DNA from 4 places in the Streptomyces sp. NPDC004111 genome. Region 1 is predicted to be linked to each of the others. Evidence: riboswitches for the same ligand, from Rfam matches in the RefSeq annotation. Region 1 holds a riboswitch; each other region holds the start of a gene.

The links. A riboswitch is a leader RNA that binds a small molecule or an ion and turns the genes downstream of it on or off. The one in region 1 is predicted to bind cyclic di-AMP.
Region 2: linked by a shared signal. The riboswitch ahead of ACFYVL_RS34865 (M23 family metallopeptidase) and the one ahead of ACFYVL_RS28720 (NlpC/P60 family protein) in region 1 are both predicted to bind cyclic di-AMP.
Region 3: linked by a shared signal. The riboswitch ahead of ACFYVL_RS05435 (peptidoglycan DD-metalloendopeptidase family protein) and the one ahead of ACFYVL_RS28720 (NlpC/P60 family protein) in region 1 are both predicted to bind cyclic di-AMP.
Region 4: linked by a shared signal. The riboswitch ahead of ACFYVL_RS11605 (transglycosylase family protein) and the one ahead of ACFYVL_RS28720 (NlpC/P60 family protein) in region 1 are both predicted to bind cyclic di-AMP.

The regions. Positions count from the first base shown of each region.
Region 1 covers NZ_JBIAMU010000016.1:34,290-41,803, reverse strand. The annotation lists gene ACFYVL_RS28750 (PspC domain-containing protein) at 1-891, shown strand, start outside; gene ACFYVL_RS28745 (LuxR C-terminal-related transcriptional regulator) at 888-1,595, shown strand; gene ACFYVL_RS28740 (alpha/beta hydrolase) at 1,725-2,843, shown strand; gene ACFYVL_RS28735 (hypothetical protein) at 2,859-3,017, opposite strand; gene ACFYVL_RS28730 (NlpC/P60 family protein) at 3,103-4,185, opposite strand; gene ACFYVL_RS28725 (hypothetical protein) at 4,551-4,904, shown strand; gene ACFYVL_RS28720 (NlpC/P60 family protein) at 5,013-6,230, opposite strand; cyclic di-AMP (ydaO/yuaA leader) riboswitch at 6,228-6,398, opposite strand; gene pcrA (DNA helicase PcrA) at 6,620-7,514, shown strand, end outside.
Region 2 covers NZ_JBIAMU010000022.1:18,178-25,691, reverse strand. The annotation lists gene ACFYVL_RS34895 (FG-GAP-like repeat-containing protein) at 1-2,467, shown strand, start outside; tRNA gene ACFYVL_RS34890 (tRNA-Lys) at 2,592-2,664, shown strand; gene ACFYVL_RS34885 (MarR family winged helix-turn-helix transcriptional regulator) at 2,767-3,492, opposite strand; gene ACFYVL_RS34880 (NAD(P)H-binding protein) at 3,632-4,570, shown strand; tRNA gene ACFYVL_RS34875 (tRNA-Met) at 4,696-4,769, shown strand; gene ACFYVL_RS34870 (PP2C family protein-serine/threonine phosphatase) at 4,941-6,143, shown strand; cyclic di-AMP (ydaO/yuaA leader) riboswitch at 6,490-6,623, shown strand; gene ACFYVL_RS34865 (M23 family metallopeptidase) at 6,635-7,514, shown strand, end outside.
Region 3 covers NZ_JBIAMU010000002.1:215,348-222,861, forward strand. The annotation lists gene ACFYVL_RS05420 (SIMPL domain-containing protein) at 1-520, opposite strand, end outside; gene ACFYVL_RS05425 (carbohydrate kinase family protein) at 883-1,767, shown strand; gene ACFYVL_RS05430 (SGNH/GDSL hydrolase family protein) at 1,804-2,595, opposite strand; gene ACFYVL_RS05435 (peptidoglycan DD-metalloendopeptidase family protein) at 2,784-3,821, opposite strand; cyclic di-AMP (ydaO/yuaA leader) riboswitch at 3,826-4,033, opposite strand; gene ACFYVL_RS05440 (tyrosine-protein phosphatase) at 4,434-5,258, shown strand; gene ACFYVL_RS05445 (DUF6126 family protein) at 5,317-5,574, opposite strand; gene ACFYVL_RS05450 (helix-turn-helix domain-containing protein) at 5,576-6,184, opposite strand; gene ACFYVL_RS05455 (aspartate aminotransferase family protein) at 6,261-7,514, opposite strand, start outside.
Region 4 covers NZ_JBIAMU010000004.1:426,516-434,029, forward strand. The annotation lists gene ACFYVL_RS11585 (tetratricopeptide repeat protein) at 1-424, shown strand, start outside; gene ACFYVL_RS11590 (hypothetical protein) at 624-2,642, shown strand; gene ACFYVL_RS11595 (cytochrome P450) at 2,652-3,947, shown strand; gene ACFYVL_RS11600 (transglycosylase family protein) at 4,065-5,183, shown strand; cyclic di-AMP (ydaO/yuaA leader) riboswitch at 5,472-5,668, shown strand; gene ACFYVL_RS11605 (transglycosylase family protein) at 5,671-6,381, shown strand; gene eno (phosphopyruvate hydratase) at 6,672-7,514, shown strand, end outside.

The sequences.
Region 1 (7,514 bases):
ATCTGGCCGCTGCTGCTCACCGGACTGGGCGTCGTACTGGTCTGGCGCCAGGCCGACAACGCCCGCCGGGCGCACTGGACCGAGGGCGACTCCCGCCGCCGCCGGATGCTCCAGGTGATGCGCGGCCTCGCCGGCGTGGCCCTGGTCGGGGTGGGCGTGACGGTCTTCCTGGTCGTCCGCGGCTCCGCCGCCCAGCTGGGCAACGCACTGACGGCCGCGCTCGCCGTGATCGCCGGGATAGGCCTGCTGGCGGGCCCCTATCTCGTGCGGATGACACAGGACCTCTCCGAGGAACGACTGATGCGCATCCGGGCCCAGGAACGGGCCGAGGTCGCCGCCCACGTCCACGACTCGGTGCTGCACACCCTCACCCTGATCCAGCGCAACGCCGACGACGGCTCGGAGGTACGGCGCCTGGCCCGCGCCCAGGAGCGCGAGCTGCGCAACTGGCTCTACAAGCCCGAGGGCACCGGCAAGGACGCCGAGGAGGAGCCCAGCACCCTCGCCGAGGCCGTGAAGCGGGCGGCGGCCGAGGTGGAGGACAAGCACGGGGTGCCGCTGGAGGTCGTGGTCGTCGGCGACTGCCCGCTCGACGAGAAGCTCACCGCACAGATGCAGGCCGCGCGCGAGGCAATGGTGAACGCCGCCAAGTACGGTGGCGAGGGCGGGGCGGTGCAGGTCTTCGCGGAGGTCGAGGGCCGCTCGGTGTTCGTCTCCGTGCGCGACCGCGGCCCCGGCTTCGATCTGGACTCGATTCCCGGCGACCGGATGGGCGTACGAGAATCGATCATCGGCCGGATGGAGCGCAACGGCGGCAGCGCGCAACTTCGCTCCGCGCCCGACGGGGGCACGGTGGTGGAGCTGGACATGGAGAGGGCGGCGGACGCATGACCGAGCAGGGCACGAGCGAGCAGGGCGGCACCGGGGGAGCGGACCGGCACGTCAGGGTGGTGCTGGTCGACGACCACCGGATGTTCCGCACCGGAGTGCAGGCGGAGATCGGGCAGACCGACACCACCGGCGTCGAGGTGGTGGGCGAGGCGGCCGACGTCGACCAGGCGGTCACCGTCATCACCGCGACCCGGCCCGAGGTGGTCCTCCTCGACGTGCACCTGCCGGGCGGCGGCGGCGTGGAGGTACTGCGCCGGTGCGCGCCCCTGATGTCGGACGCCGAGCGGCCCGTACGGTTCCTGGCGCTGTCGGTGTCGGACGCGGCGGAGGACGTCATCGGCGTCATCCGGGGCGGCGCCCGCGGCTACGTCACCAAGACGATCACCGGCGCCGACCTGATCAACTCGGTGTTCCGGGTGCAGGACGGCGACGCGGTCTTCTCGCCGCGGCTGGCCGGCTTCGTCCTGGACGCCTTCGCCTCCACGGACGCGCCGCCGGTCGACGAGGACATGGACCGCCTCACCCAGCGCGAGCGCGAGGTGCTGCGGCTGATCGCCCGCGGCTACGCGTACAAGGAGATCGCCAAGCAGCTGTTCATCTCGGTGAAGACGGTCGAGTCGCACGTCTCCGCGGTGCTCCGCAAGCTCCAGCTCTCCAACCGGCACGAGCTGACCCGCTGGGCGACGGCCCGGCGGCTGGTCTGACGGAAAGCCGCACAGAGGTTCTCACCTGCGGTTCTGTGCGGACGGGGGTGCGGCACGGGTGTGAGGCGCGTGACAGTGCCGTGAAGTCCGGCAACCCGGGCCGAATCCCGGCCCTCTAGTACTCATGTGATGAGTCTGACGGGGACCCCCTTCTTCGTGACCGCGATCGTGCTGCTCGCGCTCGCGGTCGTCCTGCCGCTCGCGGTGTGGAGCCGGGTGCGCGGGCCGGCCGTGGTGCGCGGCCTCTTGCGGCTGCTGATGCTGCTGTTCGCCCAGATCACCGCCATCACCGTGGTCTTCGTCGCGGTCAACAACGCCAACGGCCTGTACGACACCTGGGAGGACCTGCTCGGCACCGGCGACCACGTCGGCACCGCGGCCGACCTGGGCCCCGACGGCACCGGCGGCCAGAAGCCCGCCGACCAGCCGAAGCAGGTGGCCGAGTTCAAACCGGCCGGTGACGCCAGGATGGGCGAGGGCGTCCAGGTCACCCAGCTCCGGGGCCGGATCTCCGGCGTCGAGGGCGAGGTGTACGTGTGGCTGCCCCCGCAGTACGACGACCCCGCCCACAAGGACACGAAGTTCCCGGTGGTCGAGCTGCTGCCCGGCTACCCCGGCTCGGCCAAGGCCTGGTTCGGCACCCTCCAGGTCAACAAGCAGCTCAAGCCGCTCATGGAGCAGGGCAAGGTCAAGCCGTTCATCCTGGTCTCGCCGCGCACCACCCTGCTCGGCGACCAGACCGACACCGGCTGCGCCAACACCCCCGGCAAGGTCAACGCCGAGACCTGGCTGAGCGTGGACGTGCGGAAGATGGTCTCCGACACCTTCCGAGCCTCGGACAGGGCCGTGGACTGGGCCGTCGGCGGCTACTCGGCGGGCGCGCACTGCGCGGCCAAGCTGGCCGTCGCGCACCCCGACCGCTACCGGGCCGCGTTCAGCCTCTCCGGCTTCAACGATCCCAACGGCGAACCCGCCGCGCTCACCGCGGCCACCCCCGAACTGCGCCGCGCCAACAACCCGTACCACCTGCTCAAGGCGGCGAACGCGGCGCACCGGCCGCCGCGCACCGCACTGTTCGTCTCGGGTGCGGCGGGCGACGGCTACGAGAGCGGCACCGCGCTCAAGGGCGTCGCGAAGAAGCCGACGACGGTGCGCGTGGTGAAGCTGAGCGGACCCCATGGCACCAGCGTGTGGAAGCAGCAGGTGCCGGAGGTCTTCCACTGGCTGTCGGAGCAGGTCGGCAAGTAGCGGGTGGCGCGGCGGTCAGGCGCGGCGGCCTCGTCCGCCGCGCAGCCTGCCGAAGAGCTGCTTGGCCTGGGCGCGCCTGCGCGGGTCGGCCGCCTCGCGGCGGCCCCTGGCGATGGTGCGGCGCCCCTGCGGACTGCGCGCGTACCTCTTGAGCTTGTCGAAGATGCCCGGCATGGCTGTCCCTCCGGTCGTCCAGTGCGCCGTGGAGGTCACGGCCCTGCCGGGCTTGTACCCGGGCCCGGCCCGCTGATGCTGTGGATCAGGCCGGCCGGGTCGCCCCCGTCAGCGGCATCTGGTCGATCGGCGCGATCCGCACCGGGGCGCCGGGCCGCGGGGCGTGGATCATCCGGCCGTCGCCGATGTACAGGCCGACGTGGGTGATGCCGGAGTAGAAGAACAGCAGGTCTCCCGGCGCGAGCTGGGAACGCGCGACCCGCTGTCCCGCGTTGATCTGGGTGTACGTGGTCCGCGGCAGCGAGACCCCCGCCGAGCGCCAGGCGGCCTGCGTCAGCCCGGAGCAGTCGAAGGAGGAGGGGCCGGTGGCGCCCCAGACATAGGGCTTGCCGAGCGCGCCGTAGGCGAACGCGACGGCCTGCGCGGCGCGGGCGTTGGGGGCCCGGGTGCCGCCGCGCGGCATCTCGGCACGCCCCGAGGACCCGCGGTCCGCGCGCTCACCGCCCGCCTCGCCGTGCCCGTCCTGGGCGGCGTACCGGGCCCGGTCCTCGGCGCCGAGCCGTGCCAGCAGCTGTTCGGCCCCGGCGATCTTCTGCTGGATCGTCGCCTTCTGCTTCTTCAGCTCGCTCTGTTCCGCGGTGAGTTCGGTGAAGCGCCGGTCCGCGGCGGCCCGCAGCCGGCCGATCTCGACGACCTGCCGGTGCGCGTCCCGCACCTTGGCCGCCTGCCGCTCCCCGGCGCGTCCGGCGAGCGCGGCCCGCTCCAGATAGCGGTCGGGGTCCGAGGACAGCGCGACCTGGAGGGCGGGCTCGACGCCCCCGGTGCGGTACTGCGCGGTGGCCAGCGAGCCGAGCGACCGGCGGGCCGCGTTGAGCCGCTCGGTCTTGCGTGCCGCCTGGTCCCGGAGCGAGTCCAGGGACTTCTTCGTGCGGTCCGACTTCTCCTTGACCCCGTTGTACGCCTCGGTGGCGGTCTCGGCGTCGTGGTAGAGCTTGTCGACCTTCGACTTGATCTGCGCCGGGGTGAGGTTCGGTTCCGCGTGTGCGGTGCCCTCCAGGGCGGTGGTGCCCGCCGCCCCCGCCAGTGCGAGGGTGACCGCGGTGGTACGGGCGGTACGAGCGGTGCCGCCGGTGAGTGAGCGCGGCTTGGGCTTCCGGTGCGATGCCACGAGGGCCTTCACGTCCTTCCACGGGTGCGTCCGTCCGTCGCGCACGAGCCTTCCGTACGCGTCCGGCGGCGGCCCCGACCAGGGGGGATACGGGGCCGCCGCCGGATTCTCTCGGCGGTGCGGCCGACGACCGGCCCGGGGTCGGGACGGTGTGGGGAGTCGGCCACCTGGGGAGGGACGCTAAACCTGGGCGTCACGGCGCAGCCTTCGAATGACCACTAGTGATCGAAAGTGGCGTACGGCTGTCCGCGTGCGATCGGGCGAATGCGGGCGGAATCTACACTTCCGCTCTCTCCGTGACCGAGGGGGCACAAGTGCCCGCCCTGCCGGAAGAAGCCTGATAAGGCCTGGCTAGGCTCCGCCACATGGACGTACTCACGCATGTCTTCGTAGGCCTGCACATCATCGGCATCGCCGCGCTGCTCGGCGGCTTCCTGACCCAGATGAAGGCGATGGGCGCCGGTACCGCCCGCTTCACCCCCGCGATGCTGCACGGCGCGCTGACGATGCTGGTCACCGGCATGATCCTGGTCGGCATCCACCAGGCCCAGGACCACTCCGTCAACAACATCAAGATCGGCGTCAAGCTGGCGGTCCTGGTGGTGATCCTCGGGCTCGTCTACGTCAAGCGCGACGAGGAGAAGGTGGAGAAGGGCCTGTTCGGCGCGGTCGGCGGACTGACGGTCGCCAACATCTTCATCGCCGTCCTGTGGACCTGAGCCGCCCGGTCGCCGCGGGCCGTCCGTTTGACCTGGGCCGCCCGGGGGCCTGAGCCGCCCCGCGGACCTCGGCGGTCCGGGGGCCCGAGCCGTCCGGGCCCGGGAGGCTCAGGCCGGCCGTACGCTGCCGTAGATCGGCATGTAGTAGATCGACTCCTCGCGCACGTTCGCCCCCGGCTTGGGCGCGTGGATCATCATGCCGTCGCCCTTGTAGATGCCGACGTGGCTGATGTCGTCGTAGAAGAAGACCAGGTCACCGGGTTTCAGGTCCTTGGTGGCGACCGAAGTGCCGACCTTCACCTGGTCCCAGGTGGTCCGCGGCAGCTTCACCCCGGCCTCCCGCCAGGCGGCCTGCGTCAGCCCCGAGCAGTCGTACGAGGCGGGGCCGGTCGCCCCCCAGACGTACGGCTTGCCGATCTGGGCGCGGGCGAAGGCCAGCACCTTCGCGGCCTTGGCCGCGTAGCCGCTGTCGCTCCCGGAACCGGTGCCGGAGCCCGTCCCGGAACCGGTGCCGGTCCCGGTTCCCGTACCGCTGCCCGGGTCCTGCTTCTCCTTCTCCTTCTCCCGCGCCTTCCGCGCGGCCTCGTCCTTCTCCCGCCGGGCCTCCTCCGCGGCCTGCTGCCGCGCCATCTCGTCCGCCCGGCGCTTGGCCTGCGCCTCGCGCTGCCGCTCCAGCTCCGCGAGCCTGGCCTTCTCCTCGGCGGTCAGCCGCGACAGCAGCCCGCGGGCCTGCGCGAGCTTGTTCTGCACCTCCTGCTTGGACCGGCGCAGGGTGGCCTGCGACGCGGTCAGCTTCTCCAGGCCGCCGGTCGCCTCGGCCCGCTTCCTCGCCGCCGACTGCTGCTGCGCGCCGTAGTCGGCGATCAGCTTCTTCTGCCGCTCGGTCGCCCGGGACATCAGCCGGCGCGAGTCGAAGTACGACTGCGGGTCCTTGGCCAGCAGCATCGCGGCGGTGGGACCGACCGACCCGCTGCGGTACTGCGAGGCGGCGAAGGTGCCGAGCGTGCGCCGGGCCTCGTTCAGCCTGTCGGTGCGCCGGGCGACGTCGTCGAGCAGCCCGGAGACCTTCTCGCGCTGGCGCGCGGTGGCCTCCTTGGCCTGGTTGTACTTCTGCGTCTCCGCACCGGCCTGCCGGTACAGGTCGTCGACCTTCTTCTGGACGTCCTCGACCGTCGGCTTCGGCGCGGCCGGAGCGGCCTGCGCGGACTGGGTGACCAGGCCGACCGTGACCAGGGCGGCGGTCGTGACGCCGATGCCGGGGGCGGAGGACCGGATCAGCGACGAGGCGCGGGGGCGCGGCTTGCGATGCGATGCCAAGACAGGCATTCCTTCCGTGGACCGCCTACCGGGTTAGCTGTCGGGTTCGGGCAGTGGAAACGGAAGGCGCCCTACGGCCCAGGTCGTGGGGGTACGGGCCGATTCACCCCGGTGTTGCGCGTGGGTCCCCGGTTCCGAACCGCCGTGCGGGCGGCGCGAATTCGGCGCGAGATGCCCGCTTCCGGCGCGGTTCGCCGAGGGGGGTACGGGCCGCTCGCGCAGCACCGTAGCCAATCCCTGTGACGGGTGGGAAGCCTGATGTTCGATATGCCCGATACATTTTCGTGACCTTGTCGTGGCAGCGTCATGCGGTGCCGTGACTGTGTCCGCCCGGTCACCGAAGGTTGTGGCGCAATCCGGGACCGGCTGTCAGTGGGGCCGCCTAGACTCGGTAGGCGATGAGCAGCCTCTTTGACGACAGTTTCCTGGCCGATCTCCAGCCCAAGGACGACCCGGCCCCGCCGCCCCCCGAGGACACCGAGGAAGGTGCCCCCGAGGAGGAGGTTCCGCACGACCTCTTCGAGGGCGCCTTCGACGCGCCTCCGGTGGCCCGCGACGCCTACTACCGCGACGGCGCCCCGCGCCCGGTGGTCGACGCCGCCGCCCTCCTGGACGGGCTGAACGACAACCAGCGCGCCGCCGTCGTGCACGCCGGGTCGCCGCTGCTCATCGTGGCCGGTGCCGGATCCGGCAAGACCCGGGTGCTGACCCACCGCATCGCGCACCTGCTCGCCGCCCGCGGCGTGCACCCGGGGCAGATCCTCGCCATCACCTTCACCAACAAGGCCGCCGCCGAGATGAAGGAGCGCGTCGAGGCCCTGGTCGGCCCGCGCGCGAACGCCATGTGGGTGTCCACCTTCCACAGCGCGTGCGTGCGCATCCTGCGCCGCGAGTCCAAGAAGCTGGGCTTCACCAGCTCCTTCTCGATCTACGACGCCGCCGACTCCAAGCGCCTGATGGCCCTGGTCTGCCGCGACCTGGACCTGGACCCCAAGCGCTTCCCGCCCAAGTCCTTCAGCGCCAAGATCTCCAACCTGAAGAACGAGCTGGTGGACGAGGAGACCTTCGCCGGCCAGGCCGCCGACGGCTTCGAGAAGACCCTCGCCCAGGCGTACGCGATGTACCAGTCCCGCCTCCGCGAGGCGAACGCGCTGGACTTCGACGACATCATCATGACCACGGTGCACCTGCTCCAGGCGTTCCCGGACGTCGCCGAGCACTACCGGATGCGTTTCCGGCACGTCATGGTCGACGAGTACCAGGACACCAACCACGCCCAGTACACCCTGGTCC
Region 2 (7,514 bases), on a different contig from region 1:
GCTGCCCGAGAACACCACGGCGGTCACCCTCGTCCGGCAGGACGGCAGGGGCGGGCTGTTCCAGGTCCGCAACCAGGGCAACTCCGCCGCGCGCTTCTTCCTGCTCGACTACTCGAGCGGCACCTTCCGCCCCCTGCACGACAGCTCCGCCGGGACGTCCCCGCAGCTGAACGACGACCGCATCGCCTGGATACCCGCCACCGGCGGCACCCTGCGCACGCTGTCGCGCGCCGAGCCCGCCGAACCGCCGCGCGACCTCGCCCTGCCCGTCGGCCGGGTCGCCGCGTACGCCGTCGGCAAGGACTGGCTGTTCTTCCGTCTGGCCGCCGCGCCCGACACCACGCCCCACCCGGCCGGCCAGCCGCTCCGGGCCGTCCCGCTGAACGGCGGCGCCGTCCGCGAGCTGCTGCCCCGCTCGACCGGAGGGCTGCGGGCGCTGCCCGACGGCGGCGCGGTCGCGATGGGGGGAACGGACGCACAGCACTGGGCGGTCCACCGCATCGGCGTCGACGCGGACGGCACGCCGCGCGCGACGGCCGTGCGCGCGGTGCCCGCGGTGGCCGCCACCCGGCAGCTGCTCGCGATCGGCGGCAACAGGATCAACTACCTGCTGCCGAGCGGCACCGGGTTCACCGGCGTCTACGAGCTGGACGCCCCCGGGGACGGCGCGCCCAAGGTACGCGCCTGGGAGATCAACGCACCGCACTACGCCCCCGTACCGCTGGGCGACGGCCAGAGCGCGTACCTCTCGGACGGCCGCGTCAAGACACCGCGCGAGCTCAACACCCACCGGCCGCTCGACCTGCCCGGGTACACCGAGGCCGTCGAACTGGTCGCGGCGTCCGGCCGCTACGCCGTGGTCAACGCCGCGGACGGCAAGCAGTACGTCGGCGACTTCGAGATCTTCAACGGCACCTCCGAGGTGCTCACCCGCCCCGCCCCGAGCGCCGCCGCCCTCTGGGGCAGCACCCTGTGGAAGCCGGCCGCCACCGCCGGGAGCATCGACTCGTACGACGTGAAGACGAAGCGGACCACTCCGGCCGTCAACACCGGCTCCGGCTGCGTACCGACCAGCCTCCAGGCCGTCGGCCGCTGGGTCTACTGGCAGTGCACCACCGCCAAGGCCGGTGTCCTCGACGCCACCACGGGCAAGAACATCACCGCCCCCGTCGGCGGCAAGCTCGGTGACGGCTTCGTCGTCACCAAGACCGCCGACGACAGGCTCCGCCTCACCGACCTCCTCAAGGCGGGCGCCACCGCCGACTTCTCCGCGCCCGGCGTCACCGTCGGGGACTGGGCGGTCGACGCCTACGGCGGCCCCGTCGCGTACACCGACGCCGAGCAGCGCATCCGGCTCAAGCCCTCCGGCGTCGCCCGGCAGGCCGTCTCCGTCATCGAGCAGCAGGTGGACGGCACGGCGGTGGCCCGGCAGGCCGCCGACCCCTGGAACGCCCGCTTCCTGCTCTCCCGTCCGGTCGCCCGCTGGACCGTCACCTTCACCGACCACCGGGGCCGCACCCTCGCCACCCGTACCGGCACCGCCCGTACCGGCGCGCAGATCGCCCCGGAGTGGGACGGCAAGGACGACAAGGGCAACGTCGTCGTCGGCGGACGCCACACCTGGACCCTGACCACCGACGCGGGCGACGGCACCGGCCCGCAGCGGACGGCCACCGGCGCCCTCTACCTCTCCGGTGCCAAGGACACCCCCCGGGACTACGACGGCGACGGCTACGGCGACGTCATGACCTTCACCACCGGCGGCACCCTGCACACCCACCAGCTCGGCACGAACGGCACCGACCGGCTCACCCAGTCCGGCGGCTGGCCGAAGGACAGCACGTTCGTCCCGTACGGAGATCTGACCGGCGACGGGTGCAACGACGTCCTGGTCCGCGACGCGAGCGGCGCCCTCGACCGGTTCGACGGCACGTGCACCGGAGCGGTGAAGCCCACCGGGCCCAGGACCCGCATCGGGACCGGCTACCAGCAGTACGACGTCCTCACCTCGCCCGGCGACCTCACCGGGGACGGCCGCCCCGACCTGGTGGCCCGCCACCGCACCACGTACGACGTGTACCTCCTCGCGGCGAAGCCCGACGGCAAGCTGGCGTACCCGGTGAAGATCCGGCCGAACTGGAAGGCGTACTCCCATGTCGTCGGCGCCGGCGACCTCAACGGCGACGGCCACGGCGACCTGCTGGCCCGCGCCTCCAACGGCGACCTGTGGCGCTACGACGGCACCCCCAACGGCCAGTTCAAGGAGCGCGTCCTGGTCTTCACCGGCTGGGGCATCGGCTACAAGGAGATCGTCGGGGTCGGCGACGTCTCGGGCGACGGCAGGGCCGACCTGATGGTCCGTGACACGGCCGGCGGCATCTTCCGCAACGAGGGCGACGGCAAGGGCGGCTTCGGCGCCCGCCGCGCCCTGACGACGGGCTGGCAGGGCTACAAGTCCCTGTTCTGACCGCCTCCCGGCCGTGCGCCGGACCGTGTTCGCGTGCGGGGTGGTCCCCCCGGGCACCACCCCGCACGCGATACCCGATCGGTTGTCGGGAGCCGGGCAGCTATGCTCTTGGGAGTCCTGCCGGGGGCCATTAGCTCAATTGGCAGAGCAGCGGACTTTTAATCCGTTGGTTGTCGGTTCGAGTCCGACATGGCCTACAGGACGAAGTGAGAGGCTCACGCCTCTGACCTGCGGGGGAGCGCCCCGACCGGTTCACACCGGTCGGGGCGCTCCGTCGTTTCCCGGGCGGCGGCGCCCCGTCAGCCCTCGCTCGCCCGCTGGTTCCCGCGCGTCGCGAGCGCGTTCTGGTCGGCCACGTAACGCAGCATCAGGCGGGCGAACTCCAGACGGTCGCGCTCCGGCCAGGCGGCGGTGACGTACTCGAAGGCGTCGCGCTGGTGGCGGCGGAAGCGGACCATCAGCTCCCGGCCCTCGGGGCTCAGGTGCAGGACCGTGCGGCGGCCGTCCTGCTGGGAGGCGGCGCGGATCAGGTAGCCCGCGGAGATGCAGTCGGACACCATGCGGCTGGCCACGGACGGGTCCACGTTCAGGTACGTGGCGACGGCGCCGACGGTGACCTCGCAGGGACCGGGCCCGGCGGCGCGTGCGGTCCGTGGCTGCGGGGTGCTCCGGTCGGCGGGGGTGGCCCCTTCGGCCGAGGTGGCCCTTTCGGCCAGGGTGGCCTTTTCGGCCTCCAGCACGATGTTGAGGACCAGCGTCCGGCTCAGGTCCTTGGGGCAGAACGGATTCGCGACCTCCAGGAGCGAGGACCTGCGCAGCTTCCCGAACGCCTGGCCGACCGCGTCCAGCAGCGCGTCCGCGTCCAGTGCCCCGATGGCGTCCAGCACGCCGGTGTCAGGCCCGCCTGTGTCCCGCCCACTCGTGTCAGGCCCGTCCGTGTCCGGCCCGCCCGTGTCCGGCTCGTCGTCCCTGGTCGGCGGCCCGTCCCCGGCCGGCCGGCCGTCCGCCGTTTCGTGCTTCTTCATGGCCGCATCGTACGCAAGGGCCGTGCGCGCCACATATATGTGTTGACCTGAAAATGCGTGCATGGAAGCATGTATATGCGCTCGGTCAAAGAATTGGCCGGGCGGATCCGTCGAGCAAGTCGATCCACGGGAGCTTCGCGTGTCCTTCCTCCTCACCGGTGCCCGCGGCCAGGTCGCCCGAGCCGTCGCCGAACGCCTGGTCGCAGCCGGACACGGCGGTGGTCCCGGCGGTCCGGCCGCCGCTGCCGGGTCCGCCGGGGCCGTCCGTACCGCCGGGTCGTTCGTCCGTGTGGCCAGTGCCCGTCCCGCCGAGCTGGTCCCGCCGGACGGGACCGAGGCCGTCGAGATGGTGCTGGACCGGCCCGAGACCTTCGCCGCCGCGCTGGCCGGCGTACGGCAGGTCTTCCTCTATCCGGTGCCCGCCGGAATCCACGAGCTGATCAAGGCCGCCGAGGCCGCCGGGGTCGAGCACGTGGTGCTGATGTCCTCCGCCGCCGTCCTCGCCTCCGACGCCGAGACCCATCCGATCGCCGCGCACCACCTCCAGGTCGAGCGCGCGCTCGCCGAGTCCGCGCTGACCAGCACGTTCCTGCGGCCGGGCGCCTTCGCCAGCAACTCGTTCAGCTGGGCCGGGCCGATCGGCCAGGGGCAGCCGGTGGCCCTCCCGTACCCGGACGCGCGGGTCGTCCCCATCCATCCCGCGGACATCGCCGACATCGCGTTCGCAGCGATGACCGGAGCGGGAGAGGGGCGCGAAGGGGGCGTCGGCGGCTCTCTCGCCGGACGTACGGTCGCGCTCACCGGCGCCGAGCCGCTGTCCTTCCGCGAGCAGCTGGCGATCATCGCGGAGGAGACCGGACGGGAGGTCCGCGTCGAGCACATCGGGCGCGCCGAGGCCGAGGAGCAGATGGGCCGCCACATGCCCGCCCGGATGGTGACCGCGCTGCTCGACATCTGGGCTGCCGCCGAGGGCGGTCCCGCGGAGATCGCCGACACCACCGAGACCCTGCTCGGCCGCCCGGCCAGGACCTTCCGGCAGTGGGCGCGGGAGAACGCGGGGGCCTTCGAGGGACGCTGAGTCCGAGGGGCGCTGAGCGGGTGGGGCGAGGGGGCGGTGCGGGCCGTCCCCGTGGCCGCTCCGCGCGGGTGGCCGCCCCCGTGGTCAAAGCCGCCGCCCGGATGGCGTAGGGTTGTGTTCACCGACGCGGGGTGGAGCAGCTCGGTAGCTCGCTGGGCTCATAACCCAGAGGTCGCAGGTTCAAATCCTGTCCCCGCTACTGAAGACCTGAGGCCCGGAACTCGACAGAGTTCCGGGCCTCAGGCGTGTGCGGACCTACCGGGCCTCGTGCCGGACGCGCACGCGGCCCGTCCCCCACATGGCGGATGCCGATTCGCCCTGCGGCGCGGCTCCGGCAAGCCTGGGTGGGGAGCGGTACCGTCCGCACCCGGTGCGGACCTGGGCAGGAGAGCAGACGGTGGCGGGGTACGAGCGCGGTCGCGACGGGGTCGAGGGCGGGGCCGACCAGGCGGAGAAGGGCCGCAGGAGCAGGCGGTTCGTACGGACGCTGCCCCCTCTCATGATCATCGGTGGGGCCGTCTTCGACGCGTCCTCGCCGCCGAACTTCACCGCCGCCCCGCTGTTCGCCGCGGCTCCGCTGGTCGCCGCCCCCTTCTTCGGTCTCGCCGCCACCGTGCTGACGGCGGTCGCCTCGGTGCTGGCCGTGGTGGGGCTGCGCATCCACGACGACTCGCTGAAGAGGGTGCTGTCGGTGACCGAGCTGGTGACGGTGCTGACCGTCGCCGTGCTGGCCGTCTTCATCAACCGGGTCGTGCGCCGCGGGGACCGGCGGCTCGCCTCGGTGCGGGTCATCGCGGAGGCCGCCCAGCGGGCCGTCGTCCCCACGCCGCCGGAGAGCATCGGCGGACTGCAGATCGCGGCGCGGTACGAGGCGGCGGAGGCGGACGCGTTCATCGGCGGCGACCTCTTCGCGGTGCAGGACACCCCGCACGGGGTGCGGCTGGTCGTGGGGGACGTACGGGGCAAGGGGCTGGAGGCCGTCGAGGCGGTCGCGGTGGTGGTGGGCGCGTTCCGGGAGGCGGCCGAGACGGAGAGCACCCTGGAGGGCGTCGCGCAGCGGCTGGAACGGGCGCTGGCCAGGGAGGGCCGGCGGCGCGAGGGACTGGACGCGATGGAGGGGTTCACGACGGCGGTGCTCGCCGAGATCCCGCGCGCCGGGGGCGTCGTACGGCTGGTGAACCGGGGGCATCCCGAGCCGCTGCTGCTGTACGCGGACGGCGAGCTGGACGTGCTGACGCCGGAGGAGTTCGCGCTGCCGCTGGGGATGGGCGACCTGGGGGACTGGCCGGACCGGGCGCGGGAGGTCCGCTTCCCCGGTGGTTCGACGCTGGTGTTCTACACGGACGGGCTCTCCGAGGCGCGGGACGCGGCGGGTGTCTTCTACGACCCGGCGCTGCGGCTGCACCGGTCGCTGTTCCCCGGCCCCGAGGCCGTGCTGGAGGCGCTGACGAGCGACGTACGGGTGCACACCGGCGGCAAGCAGACGGACGACATGGCGCTGCTCGCGGTGGGGCGGCCGGGCGAGGGGCAGCCCGCCCGGCGGCGGACCGTGGAGATCGTGAAACGGCCCTGAGGGCCGGGTGCGGGACCGCGCGGCCGGCGGGGGCTCGGCGGCGGGCCGGGCACCGCGGCGCGATGGCTACGGGTTGTTACGGGGCGTGCTCGAAGGGGCGCGCTCCGCATAACAATTGACGATCTATCAGTTGTGGAGAGTTTGCGCGCAAGGCAACGCGAGTGACCGAAGGGGCGTCAGGGGGCCGTTGGGTCGCCCTGTTTGATGGCCTTTTGGGGCTGATGTCCTGGCCATCGATGCGCGCTCTGCGTTAACGATCAACAGGAACGGCTTGGAAATCCACTTGTGTGTCTATTAACGTTCGATAACGCAGCGCGGTCGTCCCAGCCGTCGTCAGAGACGGCGCCGTGCGCGTGCGCCGAATTCCGTGAGGAAACCGGGGAACCACCAATTGGGGTGAATCGGGCCGAACCTGGCCCGTAGGAGACCTTCCTGCTCCGAACCCGTCAGCTAACCCGGTAGGCGAGAAGGAAGGAAAGGAGCGCGCCTCCGTGGCGTCCAACAGGCCTGCCCCCGAGTCCCCCGCAGCCCCCGCTTTCTCGTACGGGGCGTACGGCGTCCCGAACGACACCGACGGGACGGAGGGCACCGGCCACGGCTACGGCTACGGCGCCACCGCGACGATGCCGACGGTCCCGGCGCAGCAGCAGCGCGGCGGCTACGAGGGCTTCGTGGAGTTCGACGGTCCGCCCGCCTCCACCGAGGAGTGGAACCCCACCGAGGACTCCGTCGTTCCGGTCCGCGGCAAGCACCGGGTCGCCAAGCAGCGCGGCTCGCTGGCCCGCAGTTCCACCGTGCTGGGCGTCGGTGTGATCGCGGCCGTCGGCGCGGGCGGCATCGCCACCGCGCAGGACAAGCCCGCCGTCTCCATATCGCTGCCGGACCAGATCTCCGATTCCCTCGACTCCCTCGCCGACGCCCTGCCGGACGCCAAGTCCCTGCCGGGTGTCGGCGCTCTGGTTTCCGGCTCCGACGACGAGAAGCCGGGCTCCGGGTCCGGTACCGGGGAGGAGCTGATGGCCGCCCCCGCCCCCGCGGCGGCTCCCGTCGCCGCCACCGACCAGGCCGGGCACGCCGTCGGACAGCAGCCGGGCGCGGGCGACAGCCTGCGCGCCCGCATCCTCCAGCAGGCCGAGCAGCAGCGCTCCGCCGCCGACGCCGCCGTCCGGGAGGCCGCCCGCGCGCAGGCCGTCAAGGACGCCGCAGCCGAGGCGAAGAAGCAGCGCGACGAGGCCCACGCGAAGGCCGAGAAGGCCGCCCGGGAGAAGGCCGAGGCCGAGGAGCGCGCCAAGGCCGCCGCCGCGGCGAAGGCGGAGGCCGAGCGGCTCGCCAAGCTGGCCGCCAGCTACTCGCTGCCCACCTCGGGCTACT
Region 3 (7,514 bases), on a different contig from region 1:
CGTCGAAGCTGATGGAGCCGATGCGTCCGGCGTTGCCCGCCGCGTCCATCGCCGCCTGGATGACGCTCCCGGTGCGGTCCATGTCGCGCACCCGGACCGAGAAGTTCTGCCCGGCCTGGTAGCCGACCAGCTTGGTGACGCCGTTCTCGTACTCGTTGACCGGGTTCAGCGAGAGGCTCTCGGTGCGTACGTCGCGGTCGGCGATGCCCTGCTTGCGGACGGCGGCCAGCAGCGCCTTGGCCGCCTTGGACTGCGCGGCCAGGGCGGCCTTCGCGGTGGGGGCGGTGGTCTCGACGCCCATGCCGATGACCGCCATGTCCGGGGCGGCGGAGGCCGCGCCCGAACCGGTGACGGTGACCGTGGTCGGCACCGGGCGGGCGGCCTGGGCGACGGCGGGGGCCGCGGCTTCCGGGGCGAGGGAGGGCAGCGCGGCGGCGGGCAGCGCCGCCGTCACCAGCAGCCCCCCGGCGAGGGCGGCCACGGTGAGGGCCCGGGAGAGTACGGGCGGAGGTACGGACACGGGGTGGTCCTTTCGCAGACCGGTCGGCCCAGGGCCGTCCGGCACAACTCGGATCGGTACAAAGCGGGAACATCCCAGCACTGCCCGGCCGCCGAGGGGCCGCGCCACTCCCGCACCGGTGCGAAATTCACCTCACGGAATTTACTTCGACCCTTCACCTCGCGAACACACTCGCGGACCTCCGGTCCCCTGCGGCCACTCCCGCCCCGCGGCAGGGCTCCGCCCCCACCGGCACCCCGCATACTGGGCCCGTCGTGGGAAGTCCGGGGCGAGGGAAGGGGAGCGCGGTGGCGCAGCAGGAGCAGGCGGCCGGGGCCGACGGGCGGCAGGACCAGCAGGACAGCGGCGACGGTATCGACGTGCTGGTGATCGGCGGCAGCGGTGTGGACACGGTGGTGCGGGTCGACGCGCTGCCGGTGCCGCTGGCCGACTCCGTCGGGGTGGCGCCGATCCGCGAGTGGCCGGGCCACACCGGCGGCAACGTCGCGCTGGGCTGCCGGGCGCTGGGGCTGGACGTGAAGTTCCTGGACGTCATCGGCGACGACTGGATCGGCGGCCAGGTCAGGGAGCGGATGGCCAAGGGCGGTGTGGACTTCGAACCGCTGGTGTCGGCGGCGGGCACCCGGCGGGCGGTGAACCTGGTGGACCCGACGGGCCGCCGGATGTCGTTCTACGACGCCCGCGACCCCGAGGACCTGCGGATGCCCGGTGACTTCTTCCTGCCGCACCTGCGCCGGGCCCGGCACGTCCACGTGTCGATCATGGGGTTCGCTCGGCACCTGCTGGACGACGTGGTGGAGTCCGGTGTGCCGTTCTCCACCGATCTGCACGACTGGGACGGCCTGGCCGACCACCACCGGGCGTTCGCCCTCCGGGCGGACCTGGTGTTCCTCAGCGCGGCGGGCGCCGGGACGCGGATCGGCGAGGTGATGCGGGAGATCCTGCGCGAGGGCCGGGCCGCGACGGTGGTGGCGACGGCGGGTGCGGGCGGTTCGTACCTGCTGACCCGCGACGGCGGCAGCACCCCGCGCCACGTCCCCGCGACGCCGCCGCCCGCCCCCGTGGTGGACTCCAACGGAGCGGGCGACGCCTATGTCTCCGGGTTCCTGTACGGGCGGCTGGCCGGCCGGAGCCTGGAGGAGTGCGCCGGGCTCGGGGCGCTCGCCGGGGCGTACGCCTGCACCGTGCACGGGAACACCTCCCTGGCCGGCCCGGCGGACCTGGCTCCGGCCCCGCCCGCGGCCTGACGCCCGGACGGAGCCGCACCGGGGCCCGACGGGCCGTCAGAGCGGCAGCAGGTCCGGCCGCTTCGCCTCGACGTGGTCGCCCGAGCTCTCGCCGCGCAGCCTGCGGCCGATCCACGGCACGAGGTGCTCGCGCGCCCACTGGATGTTGTCGCGGCGCGCTTCGAGCGTGCCGCGCGGGGGCAGCGTCGGCCACGCCTCGTCCGGGTCGGCCGGGATCTCCAGGCCGAGCACCTGCCCGGCCCGCAGGGCGACCCGGGTGTGGCCCTCGGGCGAGAGGTGCAGCCGGTCGGAGTCCCAGGCCCGCCGGTCCTGGACGGACTTCAGCGACCACAGGTCGAGCACCGGGCAGTCGTAGCGGTCCGCGATGGACCGCACGTGCGCCGAGTAGGTGGCGACCTTGCCGCGCAGGTGGCGCAGCACCGGGACGCCCCGGGTGTCGAAGCCGGTGGTGACCATGACGGTGCCGACCGCCGAGGTCAGGTCGGCGACCGCCTTCTCGAACCGCTCGGCCACGTCGTCGGGGTCGGTGCCGGGCCGGATGATGTCGTTGCCGCCCGCGCAGAAGCTGACCAGGTCGGGGGCCAGCTCCTTGGCCCGCGGGACCTGGTCCGCCACGATCTGGTCGAGGAGCTTGCCCCGCACGGCGAGGTTCGCGTAACGGAAGGTGTGCTCGGGTACCCGGTCGTCCAGAAGGACGGCCAGTCGGTCGGCCCAGCCGAGGTACGCGCCGTCGGGCCCGGGGTCGCCGACCCCTTCGGTGAAGCTGTCCCCGATCGCCGCGTACGACCCGATGGTGCCTGCGCTGAAGAATCTCGAATCGTCTGCCACGTCGACACATCCTTCACTTTCTCAAGTGACCTACGCCACCGTAGGGAGGGGTTGACGGGGGGTGAGATATGCCACCGGTCAAGATTCATTCAACCCGGAATACGCAGGTCGGGCCTCTCGGGACGCGTCCGCGCCCCCGTACCGGTGCCGGTACGGGGGCGCGGAGGACGGGGCGACGGGCCCGTGCGTCAGAGGGAGACGCCCTTCTGGCGCAGGTAGCTCAGCGGGTCGATGTCGGAGCCGTAGCCGGGGCCGGTGCGGATCTCGAAGTGCAGGTGCGGGCCGGTGGAGTTTCCGGTGGAGCCGGAGTAGCCGATCTGCTGGCCGCCGGTGACGCTCTGGCCGGAGCGGACGTTCAGCGCGGAGAGGTGGGCGTACTGCGAGTAGTGGCCGTCGTTGTGCCGGATGACGACCTCGTTGCCGTACGCGCCGCCCCAGCCGGCCGAGACGACGGTGCCCGCGCCGACGGCCTTGACCGAGGTGCCGGAGGAGGCGCGGAAGTCGACGCCGGTGTGGTAGCCACTGGACCAGCTGCCGCCGGAGGCCCGGTAGGAGGTGGAGACGCCGGAGGAGACGGGGGCGGTGAAGCCGGTGCCCGAGCCGGTGGACCGCTCGCGGGTCTCGCTGCGGCGCTCGGTGCGCTGCTCCTGCTTCCCGGTGCGCTCGCGCTTCTCGGTGCGGTGCCCGGTGCGCTGCTCCTTGCGCTCCTCGGTGCGCTCGACGGCCTTGCGCTCGACGGGCGCGGACTGCTTCCCGGCGGCCGGGGCGGCCTGCGTGGAGGTCTTGGCGCCGGAGGCCTTGGCGCCGATCGAGAGCTTCATACCGGGGTAGATCAGCGACGGGTCGCCGCCGACGACGGACCGGTTGTCCTCGTAGAGCTTCTGCCAGCCGCCGCGCACCTTCTCGGCAGCGGCGATCTTCGACAGGTGGTCGCCGGTCACCACGGAGTACGTACGGGTGGCCGTGCGGTCGGCGTCGGTGCGCGGGGCCGCGGTCTGCTCCGCGGCGCGCTGCTGCGGAATCCGCACCTGCTGGGTCTGCTCGGCCTTCGGCTGGGCCGCGTGGCCGGGAGCGACGGCCGGGGCGGCGGCGGGCTCGGCGGCCTGTGCCCCGGCGGCGCCGATCAGCGGGAGGGCCAGAGCCGCACCGCCCGTACCGGCGGCGACGAAGCCGCGGGTGAGCGAGGAACTGGGCTTCGGGCGGCGGTGCTTACCCTTTGCAGGCATGACGGATTCCTCTCCGGCGCCTGCGAGGTGAGCTGTCGGGTTCGGGCTGGAGATGCCCGGCCGCGCTCTTGTCGAGCGCGGCTTCACCCCTAGCCGTACCGGCGGACTCGCGTCCTCCGGTGCCGGCGTACTACCTGGGTCCCCCGCTCCTGCCACACGAAGAAATATGGGTGCGGATGCCGGGCGGTGGCAGGATTCGGCGGTCCACCCGGATTGACGGTGACCGTAAGCGAGTGCGGACCGCCGGAACAAGCCGTTCCCGTCTTCTCCTTCCCGTGCGCACCTCTTCTCCACGGTTCTGCGGTCGTCCCCCATCGGCCCCGGTGCCCGTTTTCCGTTGCTGGCCTGCCATTTGACGCACCGGCACCAGTTGCCCCGCGGTTCCTATGATTCTGCTCACTCGACACCGGAATTCAGTGCCTACAAATTCCCTACATAGCGACAAATCAACCAATTCGCCGCCACGGCTCCGCCTGCCCCTCGACCCTGGCCCCAAGTGCCGAACAAATCCCCCCGAGTTGCCCCAGGAACCCGTCTCCGACCATGTCGTATCGTCGAAACGCGCCCCTCGTCGGTCACCGCTGGCCGGCGAACGACCCTTGAGGAGCACTCGTGACCCAGCAGGTGCCACAGGTCCCCGCCCCGTCGACGTCCCCCGACGCGGAACCCGAGCTGGCCGGGGTACGGAACTTCCGCGACGTGGGCGGTCTGCCGACCGTGGACGGCCGCCGGACGCGGTACGGGCGGCTCTTCCGCAGTGGTCACCTGGCGCACGCCACCGGGCCCGACACCGCGTTCTTCGACTCGCTCGGCCTGCACACGGTCTTCGACTTCCGCAACGCGGCGGACCAGAAGCTGGAGGGCCCGGACGTCGAGCTGAGCGGCGTACGGAACGTGAACATCCCGCTGAGCGACCCGGCCGACGGCGCCGAGTTCTGGCGGATGGTGCGCGACGGGAACATCGACCAGCTGCGCGAGATCCTCGCCGAGGGCAAGGCCGCCGCCCGGATGACCGCCTCGTACCGGCGGATGATCAAGGAGCGGGCCGCCGAGCACAGCCGGGTGCTGCACGCGCTGGCCGAGGACAGCGTCCCCGCGCTGATGCACTGCGCGGCGGGCAAGGACCGGGCGGGCCTGGCGATAGCCGTGACCCTGCTCGCCGTGGGGGTCGAGCGCGAGGCGATCACCGCCGACTACCTGAAGTCGAACGACCCGCACCGCCGCTACAAGGTGCGCCGCGGCAGTGACTCGCCGGAGGCGATGAACGACGAGGTGATGGGGCTGCTCGCACCGCTCTTCGACGCCCGCGCCGCCTACATAGACGCGGCGTTCGACACCATCGAGGAGACCTGGGGCGACACCGCGACCTACCTCTCCCGGGGGCTGGGGCTCGCGCCCGAAACCCGTGAGGCCCTGCGCGAGCGCCTCACGGCGTAGCCCCGGCAGCGCGGGGTCCGGCGGGGCGGGGTCCGGCGGGGCGGACCCCCGGGAGGGCTCAGCCCTCGCCGCCGAGGGTGAAGAGCAGGTAGATGAAGGCCGCGAAGACGTGGCCGACGGCGACGTAGAGGAAGACCCGCAGGACCAGGCCGCGCGGGGCCCGGTCCTCCACGAAGCCGAGCACTCCGGAGGAGCGGCCCGCGCCGTCGTTCCAGTCGGCCTTCTTGCTGTCCACCTGGCCGGAGTGGGCCATCTCGTCGGCGGCCCTGGCGATCGCGGCCATCGCGGCGTTCTGGGACTCGGTGAGCTCCGCCATCTCATGACTCCTGGGGCAGGCAGAGACCGGCAACGGTGCTCTGCATCAGTGTGTGGACGAAAAGCAGCTCGGCCCCGCCCGGGTTCACCGCGGTGATCCGGTGCGGGGTGAGCGAGTCGAAGTGGGCGCTGTCGCCCGCGTCCAGCAGGTGGACGCTCTCCCCCAGGACCAGCCGCAGCCGCCCTTCGAGGACGTACAGCCACTCCTCGCCGGGGTGCACCCGCACGAGGTCCTGCTGCGCGGCGTGCGGAACGTGGACCCGCAGCGCCTGCATCGCCCGCCCCGAGCCGCCCGCCTGCCGGTAGGTCCAGCCGTCGGCCTCGCGCGCGCTCATGTCGCCGGCCCGCAGCACGGCGTCGCGGTCGCCGGTCCGCTCGCCCAGCACCTCGGAGACGGTCGTACCGTAGATACGGGCCAGGGCCAGCAGCATCGGCAGCGAGGGCTGGCGCTGTCCGGTCTCCAGCCGGGAGAGGTGGGCGGGCGAGAGCCCGGCACGGCCGGCCGCGGCCTCCAGCGTGAAACCGCTGCGGCGGCGGAGTTCTCGCAGGTGGGGGGCGACCGAAGGCAGCTCGCCGGAGTCCTCGGCCGCCTCTTCGAGGCGTGGCGTCATACGTCCATTGAGCCAGACGCGTTGCCTCCGGGGCAAACCACTTGCCCCAGAGGCAAAAACTCCGCGTTCCGGCCCGCTACCGGTTGAGGACCGCCTGCTTCACCAGTGTCCTGCTGAAGTCCCACATCAGTCCCCCGCCGCTGTGTGCGTCGTCCATCACGGCGGTGAAGGCCGCGACGAAGCGCTCGACCTCCTTCTCCCCCACCGTCAGCGGCGGGATCAGCTTGATCACTTCGAGGTGGTCGCCGGAGACCTGGGTGAGGATCCGGTGCTTCTGCAGCAGCGGTACGACGACCATCTGCGCGAAGAGGCCCTTGCGGGCGGCCTGGAGCATCGTCCACCGGCTGCGCAGCTTGAGCGACTGCGGCCGGCCGAACTCGATGCCGATCATGAGCCCGCGCCCGCGCACCTCGTGCAGCAGCTCGTACCGGCCGACCAGCTCGGCCAGGCGGGTCCGCAGCAGGTCTCCGGTGCGCCGGGCGTTCGCGACGACGTTCTCGTCCTCCATGACGGAGAGCACCGCGAGCCCGGCAGCCATGGCCTGGGCGTTGGACCCGAAGCTGGCCGAGTGGACCAGCACCCGGTCCATCGACGAGTACACCTTCTTGAAGATCCAGTCCTTGCCGAGCGTCGCCCCGACCGGTACGTAGCCGCCGGAGAGCGCCTTGGCGACGCACACCAGGTCGGGCTCCACCCCGTCCTCGTGCTGGTAGGCGTAGAAGTCGCCGGTCCGGCCGAGGCCGGTCTGCACCTCGTCGGCGATCAGCAGCGCCTTGTGCCGGTGCAGCAGCTCCTGGGCGGCGCGCAGGAAGCCGGGCGGACTCTCGTGCACCCCCTTGCCCTGGATCGGCTCGACGACGAAACCGGCCACGTCGCCGCGGGCCAGCTCCCGCTCCAGCGCGGCCAGGTCGCCCAGCTCGATCGCGGTGTCGGGCAGCAGCGGGGCGAAGCCGTCGCGGAACCCGCTCTCCCCGTTCACCGAGAGGGATCCGGTGGTCAGCCCGTGGAAGGCGTGCGCGCAGTACAGGACGCGGGGTTTGCCGGTGGCGTACCGGGCGAACTTGAGCGCGGTCTCCACCGCCTCCGTACCGCTGTTGCCGAAGAACACCCGGTCCAGGTGCGGACTGTGCGCGAGGAGCTTCTCGGCGAGGAGACCGGGCAGCGGCTGGCAGTCGAAGCGGGTCAGGTCGGCGAGCGACGCGTCGAGCACGTCGTGCAGCGCCTTGCGGACGACGGGGTGGTGCCGGCCGAGTCCCATCACCCCGAACCCGGCCAGCATGTCGAGGTAGTCGTTGCCCTCGGCGTCCCAGAAGTACGCGCCCTCGGCACG
Region 4 (7,514 bases), on a different contig from region 1:
CCGCAGCAGGCTGGGCGCACTCCCCGAAGCCCTGCGCTGGTACCGCGGCGCGGCGGACGCCGGGAGCCCGGAGGCGGCGGCCAGGGCCGGCGAACTCCTCTTCGAGGCGGCGGACTTCGGCACCGACACCATCGGCTACCTGGAACAGGCCGCCCGCGCCGGCCACCCGGCCTCGGCCGCTCTCCTCTCCCAGGTGCACCTGGAACGCGCGAGGCACTGGTTCGCGGTCGCCGGGAAAACGGGGGACAACGGGGCCGCGTTCCGGCCGGCCCTCCAGATCCTCGGCGTCCGCAGCGCCACGGAAGGGGTGCGGCAGCTGAGCCGCGCCGCCGACGAGGGCGACCAGGACGCCGCCCGGACACTGGCCGAACTGCGCTCCGCACTGACCGACGCCCGGCCCGTCCCCCCGGCCGCCGAGATGTGAACCCCGCCTCTACCACGCCCCGCCCCGGGCAGGCAATCGCAGTCGCCGGGGCCTCGACGCGGCCCCGCCCGGGGAGCGACGGTGGAAGCGGCGACCGGCCGCCGGCCACCGCCGTCCCCCGCCCGCGTCGCGGCGTCGCCCGGACGGACGGGTCTCAGTAATGTGGCGGCGGAGCCGTACGAGAGGTGTGGGGGCTTACGTGGCAACGCAGTTGGACGATCTCGCGGACCTGCTGGCGCACGCGGCGGGCACCGCCGGGTGGGAGCGGATCCGCAGCCGGATCGAGGCCGCGGTCGCACCGAAGTACACCGCCGGGGACCTGGCCCTGCTCGTCGAGGACGACGGCGGCGACCGGACCGCCACCCGCGCGCAGTGGCGCGGCTGGCTGACCCGCCTCGAAGCGGCCGACCCCGCGGGCGTCACGGAGATCCACCGCATCCTGACCCCCGCCGACCCCGACGGCACGGCCGAGGACCGCACCCGCGCCGCCCCCCGCACCATCGACAGCATCCGCAACACCCTCTCCGACACCACCGTCAACGAAGCGGTGAGCCAGTACGGCTACGTCGGCTCCGTCCACCACCACCGGTACGTCACCGGCGACAACGTCGAAGTCACCGGCAACACCGTCCACGGCGACATGATCGGCTTCCAGAACACCACCAACACCACGAACCACTACGGCGGTTCACCGCCCGCCGCGCACGACTGGCGACCGGTGCGCGAGGTCGGCCCGGCCGAGTTCGGCGTACGGCCCGGCCGCCGCGTCGCCGGACTGCCCGTCGTACCGGCGTACGTCGCACGCGACCACGACGCCGAACTCGCCGACCGGCTGGCGCACCCCGGCTTCGTCCTGCTCCTCGCCGACCCGCTCTCCGGCACGTCGCACACCGTCTGGAACGCGGTGACCCGGCTGGACGGACGCCGGCTGTACACCCCCGGCCCCGGCACCGACCTGCGCGCCCTGCCCGCACTCCTCGCCGACGAACCGGGCGTCTACCGCACGCACCGCGCGGCGGCCACCGGCGACGGGAGCGGCCGGTACGTCCTGTGGCTCGACGCGCTCCACGACCACTACGACCCCCTCGGCCGGCGCGACGGCAGGCGCGGCCTGGACGCCGCCCTGCTCGGCCGCCTCCACGCCCAGGGCGTCGTGGTCCTCGCCACCATGACCGCCGCCGAGTACCGCGAACTGCGCACCGACCGCCTGGTCGCGACGGCCGACACGGTGCGGGTCCCGCACCGGTGGAGCACCGCCGAGCACCACCGGATGCGGCGGACCCACGACCCGCGCCTGTTCGAGGCCGCCGACCTCTCCGGACACGAGGGAGCCGCCGCGTACCTGGCCCTCGGCCACCACCTGCGCGACGAACTGAACGACCCCGGCACCCGCACCGCGCACCCGCGCGGCCACCGCCTGGTGCGCACCGCCGTCGACCTCGCCCGCTGCGGAGTGCGCGAGGCGGTCTCCGAGGACCTCCTCAAGCGCCTGCACGAACGCCACGACGACGAACCCGGGCCCGCCACCGGCCCCCGCCCGGCACCCCAGGAGACCTTCGACGAAGCCCGCCACTGGGCCACCCGCTTCTCCTTCGGGGTGGCCGGCCTGAGCCTGCTCGTACCGGGCACCGAGCGCGGCACCTGGCGGGTCCACGGCGCCCTGACCACCGATCTCCCCGCCGCCCCCGACGACCTGTGGCTGCGCACCATCGAGGAGGCGACCTGGGAGGACGGCGTCGACATGGACGCCCTGGTGGGCCGGTACTGCGCGGTGCTGCGCCCGAGGGCGGGAGCGGGGGACGTGCACAGCATGGTCAAGCTGGGCGCCCTGCTGGACGACCGGACGGAGGCCGCCCACTGGTACCGCAGGGCTGCCGACGCGGGAAACGCCGAGGCCGCGGCGGCACTCGGCGACCTGATGCTCATCCAGCACCGGTGGACGGAGGCGATCACCTGCCTGGAGGCCGCCGTGGAAGCGGGCCACAAGGAATCCGCCCGCCTGCTCGGCCGCGTCCTCCAGCGCCGCGCCGAACACTGGCTCGGCGTCGCGGCCGACGCCGGCGACAGCGACGCGGCACTCCTGCTGGCCCGCATGAGAGTGGGCGCCGGCCGCACCGACGAGGAGATCAGACTGCTCAACGAAACACTCGAACGCCGGGACCACGACCCCACGTCCCCCCACGACCTCGGCAACCCGGGGCGAGGGGGCGCAGGCTAACGTCGAGGAGTGAGCACAGCACCCCCCGCAGGCCCCGTCCCCGATCCCGCGCCCGAACTCTTCACCTGGGAGTTCGCCACCGATCCCTACCCCGCCTACGCCTGGCTCCGGGAGCACTCGCCGGTGCACCGCACCCGGTTGCCCAGCGGGGTCGAGGCCTGGCTGGTGACGCGGTACGCGGATGCCCGGCAGGCGCTCGCGGACCAGCGGCTCAGCAAGAACCCGGTGCACCACGCGGAGTCGGCGCACGCCAAGGGGAAGACCGGGATCCCCGGCGAGCGCAGTGCCGACCTGATGACGCATCTGCTGAACATCGACCCGCCGGACCACACCCGGCTGCGGCGGCTGGTGTCCAAGGCGTTCACGCCGCGCACCGTCGCCGAATTCGCGCCCCGGGTGCAGGAGCTGACCGACCGGCTCATCGACGGCTTCCAGGAGAAGGGGAGCGCCGACCTCATCCACGAGTTCGCGTTCCCGCTGCCCATCTACGCGATCTGCGACCTGCTCGGCGTTCCGCGCGAGGACCAGGACGACTTCCGGGACTGGGCGGGCATGATGATCCGGCACGGCGGCGGGCCGCGCGGCGGAGTGGCGCGGTCGGTCAAGAAGATCCGGGCGTACCTCGTCGAGCTGATCCACCGCAAGCGCGAGGACCTCGGCGACGACCTCATCTCCAACCTCATCCGGGCCAGCGACCACGGCGAGCACCTGACGGAGAACGAGGCCGCCGCCATGGCGTTCATCATTCTTTTCGCCGGCTTCGAGACCACCATCAATCTCATCGGCAACGGGACGTACGCACTGCTGCGCAACCCGGTGCAGCGCGCGCGTCTGCAGGAGGCACTGGCCGCGGGCGACAGGGAACTGCTCGCCACCGGAGTCGAGGAACTGCTGCGCTACGACGGCCCGGTGGAGCTGGCCACCTGGCGGTACGCGACCCAGGAGCTGACGCTCGGCGGGCAGCGCATCGAGAGCGGCGACCCGGTGCTCGTGGTCCTCGCGGCGGCCGACCGGGACCCGGAGCGGTTCCAGGATCCGGACAACCTCGATCTCGGCCGTCGGGACAACCAGCACCTCGGCTACGGCCACGGCATCCACTACTGCCTCGGTGCACCACTCGCCAGACTCGAAGCCCAGACAGCACTCGCGACCCTGCTGACCCGCTGTCCTGACCTGCGACTCGCGGCGGAACCTGACGATTTGCGCTGGCGCGGGGGCCTCATCATGCGCGGACTGCGCACGCTCCCGGTCGAGTTCGGCGACGGGCCGGAGCGCACCGGAACTGACGCTTCCTCAGCACTGTGACCTTCGCGTGATCTGCACTGCATCGACTTGTGACGGGTGTTCGAGTACGGCTACGTTCACGGGCGACTCGGCAGTGGTGGTCGGAAGCCGAGTCGTCGTCAGCTGAAAGGCAACCACATGCGTTCCGGGAACGGTCGGCACCGTCGTCCGCGTCAGGCACCCGCTCTCATCGTCGCGGCCGGGGTGACCGGGTCCGCCATCGCGATTCCGCTGCTCGGCGCGACCAGCGCCGGAGCGGCGGAGGCGGGTACGTGGGACCGGGTCGCCGAGTGCGAGAGCGGCGGCATGTGGAGTGCCGACCTGGGCAACGGGTTCTACGGCGGGCTCCAGTTCTCGCAGGAGAAGTGGGACCAGTACGGGGGCGCGGACTACGCGGAGCGCCCCGACCTCGCGAGCCGTTCCCAGCAGATCCGGATCGCGAACAAGGTGCTCGCGGCCGAGGGGCCGCAGGCCTGGCCGAGCTGTGCGGTCATATCCGGGCTCGCCCCGGGCGGCGGTTCCGGGAGCGGTGCGGGCTCCGGGGGAGTGGACGCGGCCGACCCCGGTACGGACACGCCCGCGCAGCCGAAGCCGCCGGCCGGCTCCGTGCAGCCCGACACGCCGGATTCCCAGACGGACCGGGACATCCCGGACAGCGGGCCGGAGTCAGGGACGCCGTCCGGCTCCACCGGGGGCCAGGTGCCGGGCAGCAGCACCGACCCGGCCCAGCCGACCCCCGGCACCAGCGTCGGCCCGAGCACGGGCCCGAGCACCGGTCCCGGCGCGAAGCCGACCGTCCCCGGTACGGACCCGAGCGCCGATCCGAGTGCGGACCCGGGCGCGGACCCGACGGCCGAGCGGCCCGCTCCTGGGGCGACGACGCCCGGTACCACCACTCCGGGCGGCGGCAAGCACCGCGGCACCCCCGCCCCGGAGAACTCCCTTCCCGGTGCGGACGGTTCGCAGGACCCCTCCACGGGCCCCGTCACCGACCCGTCGGCCGATCCGACGGTCCCGCCCGCGGCCGATGAGCGCGAGTCCGGCCGGCATGCCTCCCGCGGGGGCGGCAAGTCGCCCGACGGGCCCGCCGCGGACGACACGTACACCGTGCGTCCCGGGGACAACCTCTGGCACATCGCCGACGAGGCGAAGCTGCCCGGCGGGTGGCCGGCGCTCTACGAGGCGAACAAGACCTCCCTCGGTGACGACCCGGACCTCATCCGCCCTGGCCAGCACCTCGAACTGGGCGAGAAATAACCGGGAAACCATCACATTTCACGGGCAGTTAGGGAGTGAATGTCCGGTTCTGCGCGAGTGAGACATGAGTCTCTTCGCCCCAACTGGCGTGTCCCTTCCGGCAGCTCCTCCTGCGCCCCTTCTGACCTGCGTAAACGAGGGTTCCGGAAGGGCAAGGAGGGGTGAGATGTCCCCGATGTTCCTCTTTGAACATCGGGGACTCCTGTGTTTACGGTCGTCCTCGCTCGCCACCGGTGAGCACCGGAGCCCGTCACGCCGAATCCTGCCGGCGGGTCCCGGGAGCAGTCGTCGCGTACAGCGCCGTAGGCAGGAGCGGGGGACCCAAGGTAAGTGCCGGGCCCGGACGTTGAGAGACGTACGGAAACGGCTTGGGGTGAAGTCGCCGAGCGGAACGCAGCCTTCAGGGATGCGGACCGGAAGGGCGGCCGGGCGAACTCACAGCCCGAACCCGACAGCTCACCTCGAAGGCGTCGGTGAGGAGACATCCATGTCGCTTTTCAGCAAGGGCAAGCACCGCCGTCCGTCCAAGGCCACTCGCGTCGCCGCCTACGCCGGCGTCGCCGGTGTCGCGGTCGCCGCCCCGCTGATGGGGGCCACCTCGGCCTCCGCCGCCTCCGTCGACACCTGGGACGCCGTCGCCCAGTGCGAGTCCGGCGGCAACTGGTCCATCAACACCGGCAACGGCTACTACGGCGGTCTGCAGTTCTCGCAGTCCTCCTGGGCCGCCGCGGGCGGCACCCAGTACGCCCCGCGCGCCGACCAGGCCTCCAAGGGCCAGCAGATAGCCACCGCCGAGCGGCTGCTCGACATGCAGGGTCCGGGTGCCTGGGCCTGCGCCGGTGCCGGCAACCTGAGCAACGACGGTGTCGACCCGGGCGTGGGCACCGGTGCGAAGTCCGCCCCGAAGCAGCAGAAGCAGCAGCGCTCCGAGGCCCCCGCCGCGTCCCGCAGCGAGGCCCGTCAGGCCCCGAAGGCCGAGCGGTCCGCGCCGAAGGCGGCCCCCAAGGCCGCCCCGAAGGCCGCCGCCCCGATCAAGAAGGGTGACGGCGAGTACAAGGTCAAGTCCGGCGACACCCTCGCCAAGATCGCCGAGGCCCACAAGGTCAAGGGCGGCTGGCAGCACATCATGGACCTGAATGAGGGAGTCGTCACCGATGCCGACCTCATCTTCCCGGGTCAGCAGCTCCACCTGAGCTGACCCCGCACGGGGGCGGTGGCCCACCCCCGCCGCCCCCCTGCCGGGACCCCGGTCTGGCGCGACTTCCCCCCGTATGCGCCCGGCCGGGGTCTTTTGCGTATGCACACAGAGTGAACCGCGGCGTAACGTTCCGTCGCTCCGTGAGGGTCTTTCGTCCTGTAATACAGGCATTCGGGCATCTTTTCGTCCCAGCGGGCGGTCGATCGGCTGGCCGATGCCCGTGGGCCGGTTAGGCTCTTGTCGCAAGGCAAAAGTGACCCTGCACCCCTAGCGTCACATTCCATAAGGAGATGCTCGTGCCGTCCATCGACGTCGTCGTAGCCCGGGAAATCCTGGACTCCCGAGGCAACCCCACGGTCGAGGTCGAGGTCGGCCTCGACGACGGCAGCACGGGTCGTGCTGCTGTTCCGTCCGGCGCCTCGACCGGTGCCTTCGAGGCCATCGAGCTCCGCGACGGTGACCCGAACCGCTACCTCGGCAAGGGTGTCGAGAAGGCCGTCCTCGCCGTCATCGAGCAGATCGGCCCGGAGCTCGTCGGCTACGACGCGACCGAGCAGCGCCTGATCGACCAGGCGATGTTCGACCTCGACGCCACCGAGAACAAGGGCTCGCTGGGCGCCAACGCGATCCTGGGCGTCTCGCTCGCCGTCGCGCACGCCGCCTCCGAGGCCAGCGACCTGCCGCTGTTCCGCTACCTCGGCGGTCCGAACGCGCACCTGCTGCCCGTCCCGATGATGAACATCCTCAACGGTGGGTCGCACGCCGACTCCAACGTCGACATCCAGGAGTTCATGATCGCCCCGATCGGCGCGGAGTCCTTCTCCGAGGCCCTTCGCTGGGGCGCCGAGGTCTACCACACCCTCAAGAAGGTCCTGCACACCAAGGGCCTGTCCACGGGCCTGGGCGACGAGGGCGGCTTCGCGCCGAACCTGGAGTCCAACCGCGCCGCGCTCGACCTCATCGTCGAGGCCATCAAGCAGGCCGGTTACGTGCCCGGCGAGCAGATCGCGCTCGCGCTCGACGTCGCCGCGTCCGAGTTCTACAAGGACGGCAAGTACGAGTTCGAGGGCAAGTCCCGCTCGGCCGCCGAGATGACCGAGTACTACGAGGAGCTCGTCTCCGCGTACCCGCTG